3 regions of the Micromonospora sp. GCM10011542 genome follow, and region 2 is predicted to be linked to each of the others. Evidence: predicted binding sites of a transcription regulator. Region 2 holds the regulator's gene; each other region holds the start of a gene.

Region 1 (4,326 bases), on a different contig from region 2:
TAGAGGAGGCAGCCATGACCACGGACGACGACCAGATCGACGACGGCCCGCCCGTCACCTGGAAACCGGTCGGTGAACTTCCCGGGCAACTGCCGTTCGAGCGGCTCGACTACGGCGACGCCGAGCAGTTGGCGGAGATGACCGCCGACGGGTGCGGCCCACCCGACGAGCCGCAGGAGATGGTGGACGCCCCCATCCAACTGCCGCCGCCGTACGACCGGGCGCACAAGCGACGCAACCAGCGACCGCTGCCCACCTGACGAAAGAACGGGGCGGACCGCGTCAGCGGCCCGCCCCGTCCGGTGTCGGAACTGGACTCAGAAGTCCATGTCCCCGCCACCCGGGCCAGCCGGGGCGGCCGGGGTCTTCTCCGGCTTGTCCGCCACGACGGCCTCGGTGGTGAGGAACAGCGCGGCGATCGAGGCGGCGTTCTGCAGCGCCGACCGGGTCACCTTGGCCGGGTCGATGATGCCCGCGGCCAGCAGGTCCACGTACTCGCCGTTGGCGGCGTTGAGGCCGTGGCCGGCCTCCAGGTTGCGGACCTTCTCCACCACGACGCCGCCCTCGAGGCCGGCGTTGACGGCGATCTGCCGCAGCGGGGCGTCCAGCGCGATCTTGACGATCTGCGCGCCGGTCGCCTCGTCGCCGACCAGGTCCAGCTTGTCGAAGGCGGTCTTGCCGGCCTGCACCAGCGCGACGCCACCACCGGGGACAATGCCCTCCTCGACGGCCGCCTTCGCGTTGCGAACGGCGTCCTCGATGCGGTGCTTGCGCTCCTTGAGCTCGACCTCGGTGGCCGCGCCGACCTTGATCACCGCAACGCCGCCGGCCAGCTTGGCCAGCCGCTCCTGCAGCTTCTCCCGGTCGTAGTCGGAGTCGCTCTTGTCGATCTCGGCCCGGATCTGGTTGACCCGGCCCTGGATCTGGTCGGCGTCGCCGGCACCGTCGACGATGGTGGTCTCGTCCTTGGTCACCACGACCTTGCGGGCGCGGCCCAGCATGTCGACGCTGACGGCGTCCAGCTTGAGGCCGACCTCCTCGCTGATGACCTGGCCACCGGTGAGGATGGCGATGTCGGCGAGCATGGCCTTGCGGCGGTCACCAAAGCCCGGCGCCTTGACGGCGACCGACTTGAAGGTGCCCCGGACCTTGTTGACCACCAGGGTCGCCAGGGCCTCGCCCTCGATGTCCTCGGCGATGATCAGCAGCGGCTTGCCGCCCTGCATGACCTTCTCGAGGATCGGGAGCAGGTCCTTCACCGACGAGATCTTGCCGTTGACGATCAGGAGGTAGGGGTCGTCGAAGACGGCCTCCATGCGCTCCGGGTCGGTCATGAAGTAGGCCGAGATGTAGCCCTTGTCGAAGCGCATACCCTCGGTGAGCTCGAGCTCCAGACCGAAGGTGTTGCTCTCCTCGACGGTGATGACGCCTTCCTTGCCGACCTTGTCCATCGCCTCGGCGATGATCTCGCCGACGGTGCTGTCACCGGCGGAGATGGAGGCGGTGGAGGCGATCTGCTCCTTGGTCTCGACGTCCTTGGCGAGCTTGGACAGCTCCTCCGAGACGCTCGCGACCGCGGCCTCGATGCCCCGCTTCAGGGCCATCGGGTTGGCGCCGGCGGCCACGTTGCGCAGGCCCTCGCGAACCAGGGCCTGGGCCAGGACGGTCGCCGTCGTCGTGCCGTCACCGGCCACGTCGTCGGTCTTCTTGGCGACCTCCTTGACCAGCTCAGCGCCGATCTTCTCGTACGGGTCCTCGAGCTCGATCTCCTTGGCGATGCTCACACCATCGTTGGTGATGGTGGGGGCACCCCACTTCTTCTCGAGCACGACGTTGCGGCCCTTGGGGCCGAGGGTCACCTTCACGGCGTCGGCGAGCTGGTTCATGCCCCGCTCGAGGCCGCGGCGCGCCTCTTCGTCGAACGCGATCATCTTGGCCATACGGCGTTGTCCTCCTGGACACTCACGGGCCACCCGAGTGTGTGCCCCGGATGGGCCGCCTGGTGTACGCACCTTGGGACGTCGCCACCTGGCGACGACGACGTCCTTCGGCCGGGCCGGATAGCCCGCGACGACCGGCCATGTGTCACCCCGGCGTCTCCGCGCCGGCGCGACCGTGGCCCCACCGTCCCGACCATTGGCACTCACGGTATGCGAGTGCCAATGACTTGTTTAGCACTCTCCCCTGCCGAGTGCAAGCACGATGGCGTCGCTCAGCGGAGTTCGGCGGCCAGCCGGGCGCTGTTCACCGGCGCCTCATGGGCCCGCTGCTCGGCGTACGTCACCAGCAGGCCGACCAGTTGCGCGAGGTGGGCGGGCAGGGCCAGCAGCGCGGCGATCCCGATCACCACCACCACGCCGACGGCGGTGCCCGGTGCGCCGAACGGGTCGGTACCGAACGGGACGCTGCCCACCGACTCCAGCGTCCCGGGAATCACGGTGCCGATGATCACCGCCACGGCGACCAGCGCCACCCGGCCCAGCACCAGCCCGAGCCGGTCGTGGAACATCCGGAACGACCGGCCGATCGGGTTCTCCCGCTCGAAGAGGTACACCGGCCCCGCCATGCTGAGCGCGAACGCCAGGTAGATGCCGGGCAGTACGCAGAAACAGAAGCCCAGGCCCATGATCACGCTGATCAGCAGGGTCCAGCCCCAGAGCCCGAGCGCCCGGCGCAGGCCGTAGCGCAGGGCCGACCCGAGATCGACCGACTCACCGGCCGCCTGCCGGGCGATCACCCAACTGCCGGCGGCCCATCCGATGGACTGCACCAACCCGACCACCAGGGTGCCGCCGATCAACACGGCGAGGAGACTCACCAGGTCGAGGGCGAAGGTGTCCGGCAGCCCCGCCGTCGGGTCCGCCCCCGGAGGGCCCGCCCATCTGGCCGACGGGTCCGCCCCGAGGGAGAGCACGGAGAGCACGGCTGCGGGCAGAACCTGGGTGAGCAGCATGATCGGGACCAGCAGGCGCCAGCCCCGGCGCACCGCGGCCGTGCACCGCTCGAACCAGCCACCCAGACCGGCTCCGGGCGGCGTGACCAGGGGGTCGTTCGGGTCGAGTCCGTGACCGGGCGGGTACCAGCCGACCGGCGCTCCCGGGTACCACGGCTGCCCGCCGTACGGACCGGAGCCGAGCGGGTATCCGCCCGTCGGCGGGGACACCCAGCCCTGCGGCGGCGCACCGTAGGGACCCGGGCCCTGCGGCGGCATGCCCGCAGGGTCCCAACCCTGCGGCGGCGGACCGCTCTGCACCCAGCCCTGCGGCGGGGTGCCCGAAGGGTTCCAGCCTTGCGGCGGCGTGCCCGACGGCGCCGACCCGGGCGGGGGTTGGCCGGACGGGTCCCAGTGGGGCTGGGACGGGCCGGACGGGCCCGGCTCGCCTGGCCCGGTGGGTGGGACGGGCGGGGGCGGCTGGTCGGTCATGAACCCTCCTCAGCGTCTGCTGGAACGGCTCATGATCTTCCCGGCTGACGGCCCCCGGCGCATCCCCGCTCCGGGCGATCAACCGGAGCCGTCCGGTGGCGGGCCAGCGGACGGGGAACGCGCACCCGGCGGGCCCGTTCAGGCGATGACGCGCACCTGCTCGGCCTGTGGGCCCTTCTGGCCCTGGGCGATCTCGAACTCCACCCGCTGGCCGTCGTCCAGCGCCTTGTAGCCGTCCATCTCGATCGCCGAGAAGTGGACGAACACGTCCTGACCGCCGTCGACGGCGATGAAGCCGTAGCCCTTTTCCGAGTTGAACCACTTCACGGTGCCCTGTGCCACGGTGCACTTCCTCACTCTGTGCGGCGTTCCCTGCCCGGCGACGGCACGGCCGGCGCCTCGGACCACTGCTTCCACGATCGACGACGGCCGCTGAAACGGGTGACCGAAATCGCACGCTACACGAGGCGTGACCGCCGCGCACGACCACAAATCGGGCATATTCCGAGGCCATGACGGGTATGGCGGCATTGTCGCCGGTCGCTGTGATAGGTATGCGGCATGACGAGCGCGCCCGGTCGGGCGGACCGCACCGGCGCCGCGCCCACCGCGCGACGGGCCGAGATCCGTCGGGTCCGCCCGGCGGACGCCGCCCGGATGCGGGCGCTGCGGCTGGAGATGCTGGCCGACGCGCCGCTTGCCTTCCTGGAGACCATCGCCGACGCGGCTGCCCGCCCGCACGCCGAGTACGCGGCCCGGGTCGCGTACACCTCGCGCGGCGAGCAGACCGCGCAGTTCGTGGCGGATCCCGGTGGTCGCTTCGTCGGGCACGCCGGCGGCACGGTCTCCCCGCACGAGGCCAAACTGACCGTGGTCTACGCCGTCTACGTCACCCCGGCCTG
Region 2 (4,326 bases):
CGAGCACGTGAACCTGGATCTGATCTACGGCACGCCGGGGGAGCGGGCCGAGGACTTCGCGGCCTCGCTGGAACAGGTGGTGGCCGCGGGGGTGGACCACGTCAGCGCGTACGCACTGATTGTGGAGGACGGCACCCGGCTCGCCGCCCGGATGCGTCGCGGCGAGCTGCCGTACCCCAGCGACGACGTCGCCGCGGACCGCTACCTGGCCGCGGAGGCCGCGCTCGACGAGGCTGGTTTCTCCTGGTACGAGGTCTCCAACTGGGCGCGCACCGAGGCGGCCCGGTGCCGGCACAACCTGCTCTACTGGACCGGCGCGGACTGGTGGGGCCTGGGTCCGGGGGCGCACAGCCACGTCGGTGGGGTGCGCTGGTGGAACGTCAAGCACCCGTCGGCGTACGCGGAGCGGCTGGCCGCCGGCGTGTCACCGGGCCTGGCCCGGGAGGTGCTCACCGGCGACGAGGCACACATGGAGGACGTCATGCTCCGGCTGCGGCTGGCCACCGGCCTGCCGCTGGCGGTGCTGGACGACGCCGGCCGGGCGGGCGCCGAGCGGGCGCTGGCCGGCGGGCTGCTGGCTGCGCCGGAGTACGCCGCCGGCCGGGCGGTGCTCACGCTGCGCGGCCGGCTGCTCGCCGACGCCGTGGTACGCGACCTGCTGCCCTGAGCGGGCGGGTGCGCCGGGCCGGCCGGGGGAGCGGCCGACCCGGGTCACTTGATGAAGCTGGCGGACATCGGGTAGCGGTAGTGCGTGCCCTCGTTCGCCTTCATCCCGCCGATGATCCCGAACACGATCTGGATCACCACGACCGCGACGCTGGGCAGGAAGAGCAGGCACCAGCTCACGAAGAGCAGCACGAACGCGATGATCGACCAGAGGATCTGGAAGTTCAGCGCGGCCAGCGCGTGCGCCCGGACGGCCGGGGACTGCTGCCCGCGGACCAGGTAGGCGATCAGTGGCGCGACGAAGCCGAGCGGGCCGAAGCTGATCAGCGCGCCGAGTGCGCCGCCGAAGTGCGCCACCAGCGCCCAGGTCTTGTCCTCGTTGGTGGCAAAGCCGGCGGCTGGTCCGTAGGCGCCCCCCGGGTAGCCGCCTGCCGGTGGGTAGCCGCCCGGTGGGGGATAGCCGCCCGGCGGAGGGTAGCCGCCCGACGGCGGTTGGCCACCGGTGGGCGGTGGATAGCCGCCGGCCGGGGGATAGCCGCCCGGCCCGGGTGCCCCGGACAGTGGTGCGGTGGGTGGCTCGGCCGACGCGGCCGGGCCAGGGGCTGCCGGCGGCGAGGTCGGCTCCGGCGGGTAGCCGCCGGAGTCCCCCGCGCCGGGGGGACGAGGTGGTTCAGTCATGGATGTCACGGTAGGGGCCGGTGGCAACGCCACACCAGAGCGGGACCGGCGGGGCGGCCCGGCTGAACGGACAGCGACCTCGTTGATCATCGCGCGGCCGGGTCCGCCGACGTAGACTGGCACTCGCTACAGTCGAGTGCCAGGACGGTCCGCCGGCCCATCATGCCGGCGGCCGACGTGCGACAGGAGGTGCGGAGGATGGGTCTCGACGACCGCAAGCTCGCCGTGCTCCGCGCGATCGTCGAGGACTACGTCTCGACCCAGGAGCCGGTCGGCAGCAAGGCGCTGGTCGAGCGGCACCAGCTCGGGGTGTCCCCGGCCACCGTCCGCAACGACATGGCGGTGCTGGAGGAGGAGGGCTACATCCGGCAGCCGCACACCAGCGCGGGCCGGGTGCCCACCGACCGCGGCTACCGGCTCTTCGTGGACCGGCTCTCCCGGGTCAAGCCGCTCAGCCCGGCCGAGCGCCGGGCCATCGAGCGCTTCCTGGTCGGCGCGGTCGACCTCGACGACGTGGTGCACCGCACCGTACGGCTGCTCGCCCAGCTCACCCGGCAGGTCGCCGTGGTGCAGTACCCGAGCCTGGCCCGCTCCTCGGTCCGGCACCTGGAGCTGGTGCCGATCTCCACGACCCGGCTGATGCTCGTGATGATCGCCGACACCGGGCGGGTCGAACAGCGGCTGGTGGAGCTGCCCGGCCCGGTCCCCGCCGACGACGTCACCGACCTGCGCCGGCTGATCAACGAGAAGCTGACCGGCAGCCGGCTGTCCGACACGCCGCCGCTGGTGCAGGCCCTGGTCGAGGAGGTGCCCACCACCCTGCGCCCGGCCATGACCACCCTCTCCACGGTGCTGCTGGAGACGCTGGTCGAGCGGCACGAGGAACGCATCGCGCTGGCCGGCACCGCCAACCTCACCCGGGGCGGCCTGCTCGACTTCCAGGGCTCGCTGCGGCCGATCCTCGAGGCGCTGGAGGAGGAGGTCGTGCTGCTCAAGCTCATCGGCGAGACCGAGCCGAGCACGACCCGGGTGCTGATCGGCGACGAGAACGAGTTCGACAACCTCCGCGCCGCCTCGGTGGTGAGCACCGGCTACGGCCCGGGCGCCACCATCGTGGGCGGCCTGGGGGTGCTGGGGCCGACCCGGATGGACTACCCCGGCACCATCGCCACGGTACGCGCCGTGGCACGCTACGTGGGCGAGCTGCTGGCCCAGAACTGACCAGTCAGGGCCGACGGCCGGCTCCGGCCGCCGACCGGCGCAACGCGAGACGAACATGAGGACACGGAACGCAGTGGCCAGGGACTACTACGGCATCCTCGGTGTGAGCCGGGAAGCCTCCGACGACGAGATCAAGCGTGCCTACCGCAAGCTGGCGCGCCAGTTCCACCCGGACGTCAATCCGGACCCGGAGGCACAGGAGAAGTTCAAGGACATCAACGCCGCGTACGAGGTCCTCTCGGACGATCGGAAACGGCAGATCGTCGACCTGGGCGGCGACCCCCTCGCCCCCGGTGGCGGCGGCGCCGGTGGCCCGGGTGGCCCCGGCGGGGCCGGCCCGTTCGTCGGTTTCCAGGACATCATGGACGCGTTCTTCGGTGGCGCGGCCGGTGGCGCGCGCGGCCCGCGTCCGCGCACCCGGCCGGGCGCCGACGCGATCCTGCGGCTTGAGCTCGACCTGCACGAGACGGCGTTCGGCGTCGAGGCGCCGATCACGGTCGACACCGCGGTGCTCTGCACCACCTGCTCCGGCGCCGGCACCGCCGCCGGCACCCACCTGGCCACCTGTGAGGCGTGCGGCGGCCGGGGCGAGGTGCAGTCGGTACAGCGCACCTTCCTCGGCCAGGTCGTGTCGGCTCGCCCGTGCACCGTCTGCCAGGGCTACGGCACCACCATCCCGCACCCCTGCCCCACCTGCGCGGGCGACGGCCGGGTGCGTACCCGCCGGTCGCTGACCGTCAAGATCCCGGCCGGTGTCGAGGACGGCATGCGGATCCGGCTGGCGCAGCAGGGCGAGGTGGGCCCGGGTGGCGGCACCGCCGGCGACCTCTACGTGGAGATCCACGAGCGCCCGCACGACGTCTACTCGCGCAAGGGCGACGACCTGCACTGCCGGGTCACCGTGCCGATGACCGCCGCGGCGCTCGGCACCCGACTCACGATCAAGACGCTGGACAGCGAGGAGACCGTCGACGTGAAGGCCGGCACGCAGCCGGCCAGCACACTGCGGTTGCGCGCCCGGGGCGTGCCGCACCTGCGCGGCACCGGCCGCGGCGACCTCTACGTGCACCTGGACGTGCGGACGCCCACCAAGCTGGACGCCGACCAGGAGAAGATGCTGCGCGACTTCGCCAAGACCCGCGGCGAGGAGGTCGCCGAGCTGACCAAGCAGGGCGGCTTCTTCTCCCGCATGCGCGACGCCTTCAACGGCCACGCCTGACGTGTCCGCGCCGCTGTTCCTGGTCGAGTCGCTGCCCACCGCCGACTCGATGACCCTCGACGGCCCCGAGGGTCATCACGCCGCCACCGTGCAACGGTTGCGGGTGGGCGAGGAACTGCTGCTCGCCGACGGCCGGGGCGGCACGGCGACCGCCGTGGTCACGGCCGTCGGCCGGGGCAGCCTCGAACTCGACGTCACCAGCCGGGGGTACGTGGACGCGCCCGTCCCCCGGTTGGTCGTGGTGCAGGGCATCGCCAAGGGCGACCGGGGCGAGCTGGCCGTGCAGGCGATGACCGAGGTCGGGGTGGACGAGATCGTGCCCTGGTCCGCCTCCCGCTCGGTGACCCAGTGGCGCGGCGAGCGGGGCGTACGGGCCCGGGAAAAATGGGTCGCGACCGCCCGGGAGGCTGCCAAGCAGGCTCGCCGGGCGTGGCTGCCGGTGGTGGCCGGCGCCCCGGACGAGTCCACCGCCACCGTGGCCCGCCGCATCGCCGGTGCCGCCGCCGCGTTCGTGCTGCACGAGGAGGCCGGCGACCGGCTGA
Region 3 (4,326 bases), on a different contig from region 2:
GCACCACCGCGCCGAAACCGCCGCCGACCAGCGACGGCAGCGCGTCCGCGGCGTCCGCGCCGGCGCGGGTCAGTGCGGCGGCCACGCCGACCGCGGCGAACAGGGCGATGCCGGCCAGGCCGATCGCCAGGCGGCGCACCGCCAGCACCCCGATCAACGCGGCGAACGCGCCGAGCAGCAGCGCCGTCCCGACCAGCAGGGCGATCTTGTCGGCGGTGCCGAAGACGTCGATGGCGAGTTGCTTCAGCGACTCGGGAACGGCGTCGACGACCACCCCGCCGACCGCGACCAGCGGCGCGGAGCGGGGACCGGTCAGCACCGCCACCGGTTCGGCGGTGCCGATCGCGACAGCGGCTGCGGTGACTCCGGCCAGCGCGGCGTACGGCCGCGACGGGGTGCTCATCGGCCCAGTGTGCGCGATCATCTCGCCCGGTCGCCAACCACGTCAGCGTCCGGTAATGATCCCGGCTCACCCCGAAGGGTCCGGGGCACACCGCCGTACGGCGGTGTGCCCCGGACGTGGCGCTACCGGATCAGAAGCCCGGGCCGTGCTGGTGGCCGTGGCCGTGGCCGTGCCCACCGGCGGCGGCCGGCTCGGCCTGCTCCGGCTTCTCCACCACGAGGCTCTCGGTGGTGAGCAGCAGCCCGGCGATCGAGGCGGCGTTGGTGACCGCGTTGCGGGTCACCTTCACCGGGTCGATGATGCCGGCCTTGACCAGGTCGACGTACTCGCCGGTGGCGGCGTCGAGACCGTTGCCCCACTCCTTGCCGGCGACCTTCTGCACCACGACGTAGCCGTCGTGGCCGGCGTTCTGCGCGATCCAGCGCAGCGGCTCGACGAGCGCCTTGCGCACGACCGAGACGCCGACCTTCTCGTCACCGGTGAAGCCGAGGTCGTCGTCGAGCACCGAGGAGACCTGCACCAGGGCGGCGCCGCCGCCGGGCACGGTGCCCTCCTCGACCGCGGCCTTGGTCGCCGCGATGGCGTCCTCGATGCGGTGCTTGCGCTCCTTCATCTCGACCTCGGTCGCCGCACCCACCTTGATCACGGCGATGCCGCCGGAGAGCTTCGCCAGACGCTCGGCGAGCTTCTCGCGGTCCCAGTCGGAGTCCGAGGCCTCGATCTCCTTGCGGATCTGGGCCACCCGGTCGGCGACGTCGGAGGCCTGGCCGCCACCGTCGACGATCGTGGTGTTCTCCTTGTCGACCACGACGCGCCGGGCGGAGCCGAGCACCTCCAGGCCGACCTGGTCGAGCTTGTAGCCCAGCTCCGGGGCGACCAGCTCGGCGCCGGTGGAGATCGCGATGTCCTGGAGCATCGCCTTGCGGCGGTCACCGAAGCCGGGGGCCTTGACCGCGCAGACCTTGAGGGTCTTGCGGATCGAGTTGACCACCAGGGTGGACAGCGCCTGGCCGTCCACGTCCTCGGCGATGATCAGCAGCGGCTTGCTGTTCTGCAGGACCTTCTCCAGCAGCGGCAGCAGCTCCTCGATCGCCGAGATCTTCTGGGTGGTGACCAGGACGTACGCGTCCTCCAGGACGGACTCCTGGTTCTCCAGGTCGGTGACGAAGTTCGGGGAGATGAAGCCCTTGTCGAACTGGAGACCCTCGGTCACGTCCAGCTCGGTGGTGAGCATCGAGCCCTCCTCGACGGTGATGACACCGTCGCGGCCGACCCGCTCCATCGCCTCGGCGATCAGGTCGCCGATGGTGGCGTCCTGCGCGGAGATCGTCGCCACGTTCGCGATCGACTCCTTGCCGGCGACCTCCGCGGCCCGCTCCAGCAGGGCCTCGGAGACCTTGGCGGCCGCCGCGTCGATGCCGCGCTTGAGGCCGGCCGGGTTGGTCCCGGCGGTCACGTTGCGCAGGCCCTCGCGGACCATCGCCTGGGCCAGCACGGTCGCGGTGGTGGTCCCGTCGCCGGCGACGTCGTTGGTCTTGGTCGCCACCTCCTTGACCAGCTGCGCGCCGAGGTTCTCGTAGGGGTTGGTGAGCTCGATCTCCTTGGCGATGGTCACACCATCGTTGGTGATCGTCGGCGCACCGAATTTCTTGTCCAGGACGACGTTGCGCCCGCGCGGGCCGAGGGTGACCTTGACCGCGTCCGCGAGGGCGTTGACACCGTGCTCCAGCAGGTGCCGGGCGTCGTCCGAGAAGCTCAGGATCTTCGCCATCTGTATCCCTTCGAAGCGCCGCCGCCCCGGCCCGGCGAGCCGGACCGGGGCAGCGACACTGATCGGTTGCTTACTTCTCGATGACCGCGAGGACGTCGCGGGCGGAGAGCACCAGGTACTCCTCGCCGGCGTACTTGACCTCGGTGCCGCCGTACTTCGAGTAGAGGACGGTGTCGCCGACCTTGACGTCGATCGGCACGCGGTTGCCCTTGTCGTCGATCCGGCCCGGGCCGACAGCGAGGACGGTGCCCTCCTGCGGCTTCTCCTTGGCGGTGTCGGGGATCACGATGCCCGAGGCGGTGGTGGTCTCGGCCTCGTTCGCCTGGACCACGATGCGGTCCTCGAGCGGCTTGATCGCAACCTTGGTCGCGGTAGTCACGGGCATACCCTCCTGGGGTACTGGTTTCGTTGCTGGTCGGCGGGGCCGACCAGCGTCAATCTGCCACATGCCACCGGGCGGGGCCGTCGTCGCGGGTGCCGGTCCGCCTGGCGTGCGCACCCGGGTCGGATGACCCGGAAGCTGGCACCCTCGAGGTGAGAGTGCTAATCGCAGGTTATTCCGTGGCTAGCACTCCGTCAAGGAGAGTGCCAACGCGCCACCCGTCGTGTCGCCACAGTTCCGCCAGTCGTCACCGCGACACGCCGGCAGCCCCTGACACCGCCGTCCGGCCAGCCCGACGGGGCCGGGACAATGACCGGGTGGATCTCGACCAGCTTGCGGCGCTGCGTACCCCCGAGGGGTCGGCCGCGCTCGCGGCGGCGGCCGAGCTGCCCGGCGGCGACCCGCTGACCGCGGCGTCGGCGCTGCGCGCGGCCGGGGTGCCGGCGGGGCTGGCCGCGGCGGCGCTCACCCAGGCCGAGCTGCGCCGCCGGGCGGTCGGCAAGTTCGGCCCGGCCGCCACCGGCATGTTCTTCACCCGGGCCGGGCTGGAGCAGGCCACCCGCCGGGTGGTCGCCGAGCGCCGCGCCGCGCGGCTGCGCGACGCCGGGGTACGCAGCCTCGCCGACCTCGGGTGCGGCCTCGGCGCGGACGCGCTCGCCGCCGCCCGCGCCGGCATCCGGGTGTACGGGGTGGAGGCCGACCCGGTGACCGCCGCGATGGCCGCCGCCAACGCCGCAGCCGCCGGGCTGGCCGAGTTGTTCACGGTCGAGTGTGGCGACGCCACCGCGTTCGACGTCTCCCGGGTGGACGGGGTCTTCTGTGATCCGGCGCGACGCCAGGCCGGCACCGGGCGCCGGATCTTCGACCCGCGTGCCTACTCGCCGCCGTGGGACTTCGTCACCGGGCTCGCCGAGCGGGTGCCGCGCACGGTGGTGAAGGTGGCACCCGGGCTGGACCACGCGCTCATCCCGGCCGGCGCGGAGGCCGAGTGGGTCGGGGTGGACGGCGACCTGGTCGAGGCCGCCCTCTGGTGCGGCGAGCTGGCCGAGGTGCCCCGCCGCGCCACCGTGCTGAAGGAAGGGCCCCTTGTTAACGCCTCCGGTAGAGAAGGGTCCCCTTCTTACGAGCTGACCGGCACGGGCGCGGTCGAGGCCGCGGTGGGACCGGTCCGGCGCTACCTCTACGACCCCGATCCGGCGGTGGTCCGGTCACACCTGGTCGCCGAACTGGCCGGCGAGCTGGACGCCACTCTGGCCGACGCCAGCATCGCCTACCTCTACGCCGACCACCCGGCACGCACCCCGTACGCGCGCTGCCTGGAGGTCACCGACGTGCTGCCGTTCTCGCTCAAGCGGCTGCGGGCGCTGTTGCGGGAGCGCCGGGTGGGCCGGGTGGAGATCCTCAAGCGGGGCTCGGCGCTCACCCCGGAGCAGCTCCGGCGGGATCTGCGGCTGGCCGGCGACGCGGCGGCGAGCCTCGTGCTGACCCGGGTGGCCGGCGCACCGACCGTGCTCGTCTGCCAGCCACTGGTCTAGGTTGTCAGCGTGGCGGGACAGGGCACTCCGGCGACGGCACTGCTGGTCAGGCGCGGTGTCGCGCACAGCACGCACCCGTACGAGGTGGCACCGGACGCACCGAACTACGGGGCACTGGTGGCGGTGGCGCTGGGTGTGCCGCCGGACCGTGTGTTCAAGTCGCTGGTGACCGAGGTGGATGGCGCGCTCACCGTGGCGGTCGTTCCGGTCACCGGGGAGTTGGACCTCAAGGCGC

The links. Region 2 encodes HrcA, which represses chaperone genes, less so after heat shock. Its sites were predicted from a motif close to GGTTNGCACNCTCNNNNNGAGNGTGCNAACC; they were not measured.
Region 1: the regulator HrcA is predicted to act here: its motif matches at 2,135-2,165, upstream of groL (chaperonin GroEL).
Region 3: the regulator HrcA is predicted to act here: its motif matches at 2,693-2,723, upstream of groES (co-chaperone GroES).

The regions. Positions count from the first base shown of each region.
Region 1 covers NZ_JBHSBO010000010.1:25,395-29,720, reverse strand. The annotation lists gene ACFOW4_RS02780 (hypothetical protein) at 15-260, shown strand; gene groL (chaperonin GroEL) at 318-1,940, opposite strand; gene ACFOW4_RS02770 (hypothetical protein) at 2,213-3,211, opposite strand; gene ACFOW4_RS02765 (cold-shock protein) at 3,563-3,766, opposite strand; gene ACFOW4_RS02760 (GNAT family N-acetyltransferase) at 3,986-4,326, shown strand, end outside.
Region 2 covers NZ_JBHSBO010000024.1:10,452-14,777, forward strand. The annotation lists gene hemW (radical SAM family heme chaperone HemW) at 1-667, shown strand, start outside; gene ACFOW4_RS07395 (DUF4870 domain-containing protein) at 712-1,344, opposite strand; gene hrcA (heat-inducible transcriptional repressor HrcA) at 1,543-2,565, shown strand; gene dnaJ (molecular chaperone DnaJ) at 2,639-3,784, shown strand; gene ACFOW4_RS07410 (16S rRNA (uracil(1498)-N(3))-methyltransferase) at 3,786-4,326, shown strand, end outside.
Region 3 covers NZ_JBHSBO010000028.1:65,671-69,996, forward strand. The annotation lists gene ACFOW4_RS09495 (molybdopterin-dependent oxidoreductase) at 1-403, opposite strand, end outside; gene groL (chaperonin GroEL) at 534-2,174, opposite strand; gene groES (co-chaperone GroES) at 2,245-2,559, opposite strand; gene ACFOW4_RS09510 (methyltransferase domain-containing protein) at 2,874-4,091, shown strand; gene ybaK (Cys-tRNA(Pro) deacylase) at 4,101-4,326, shown strand, end outside.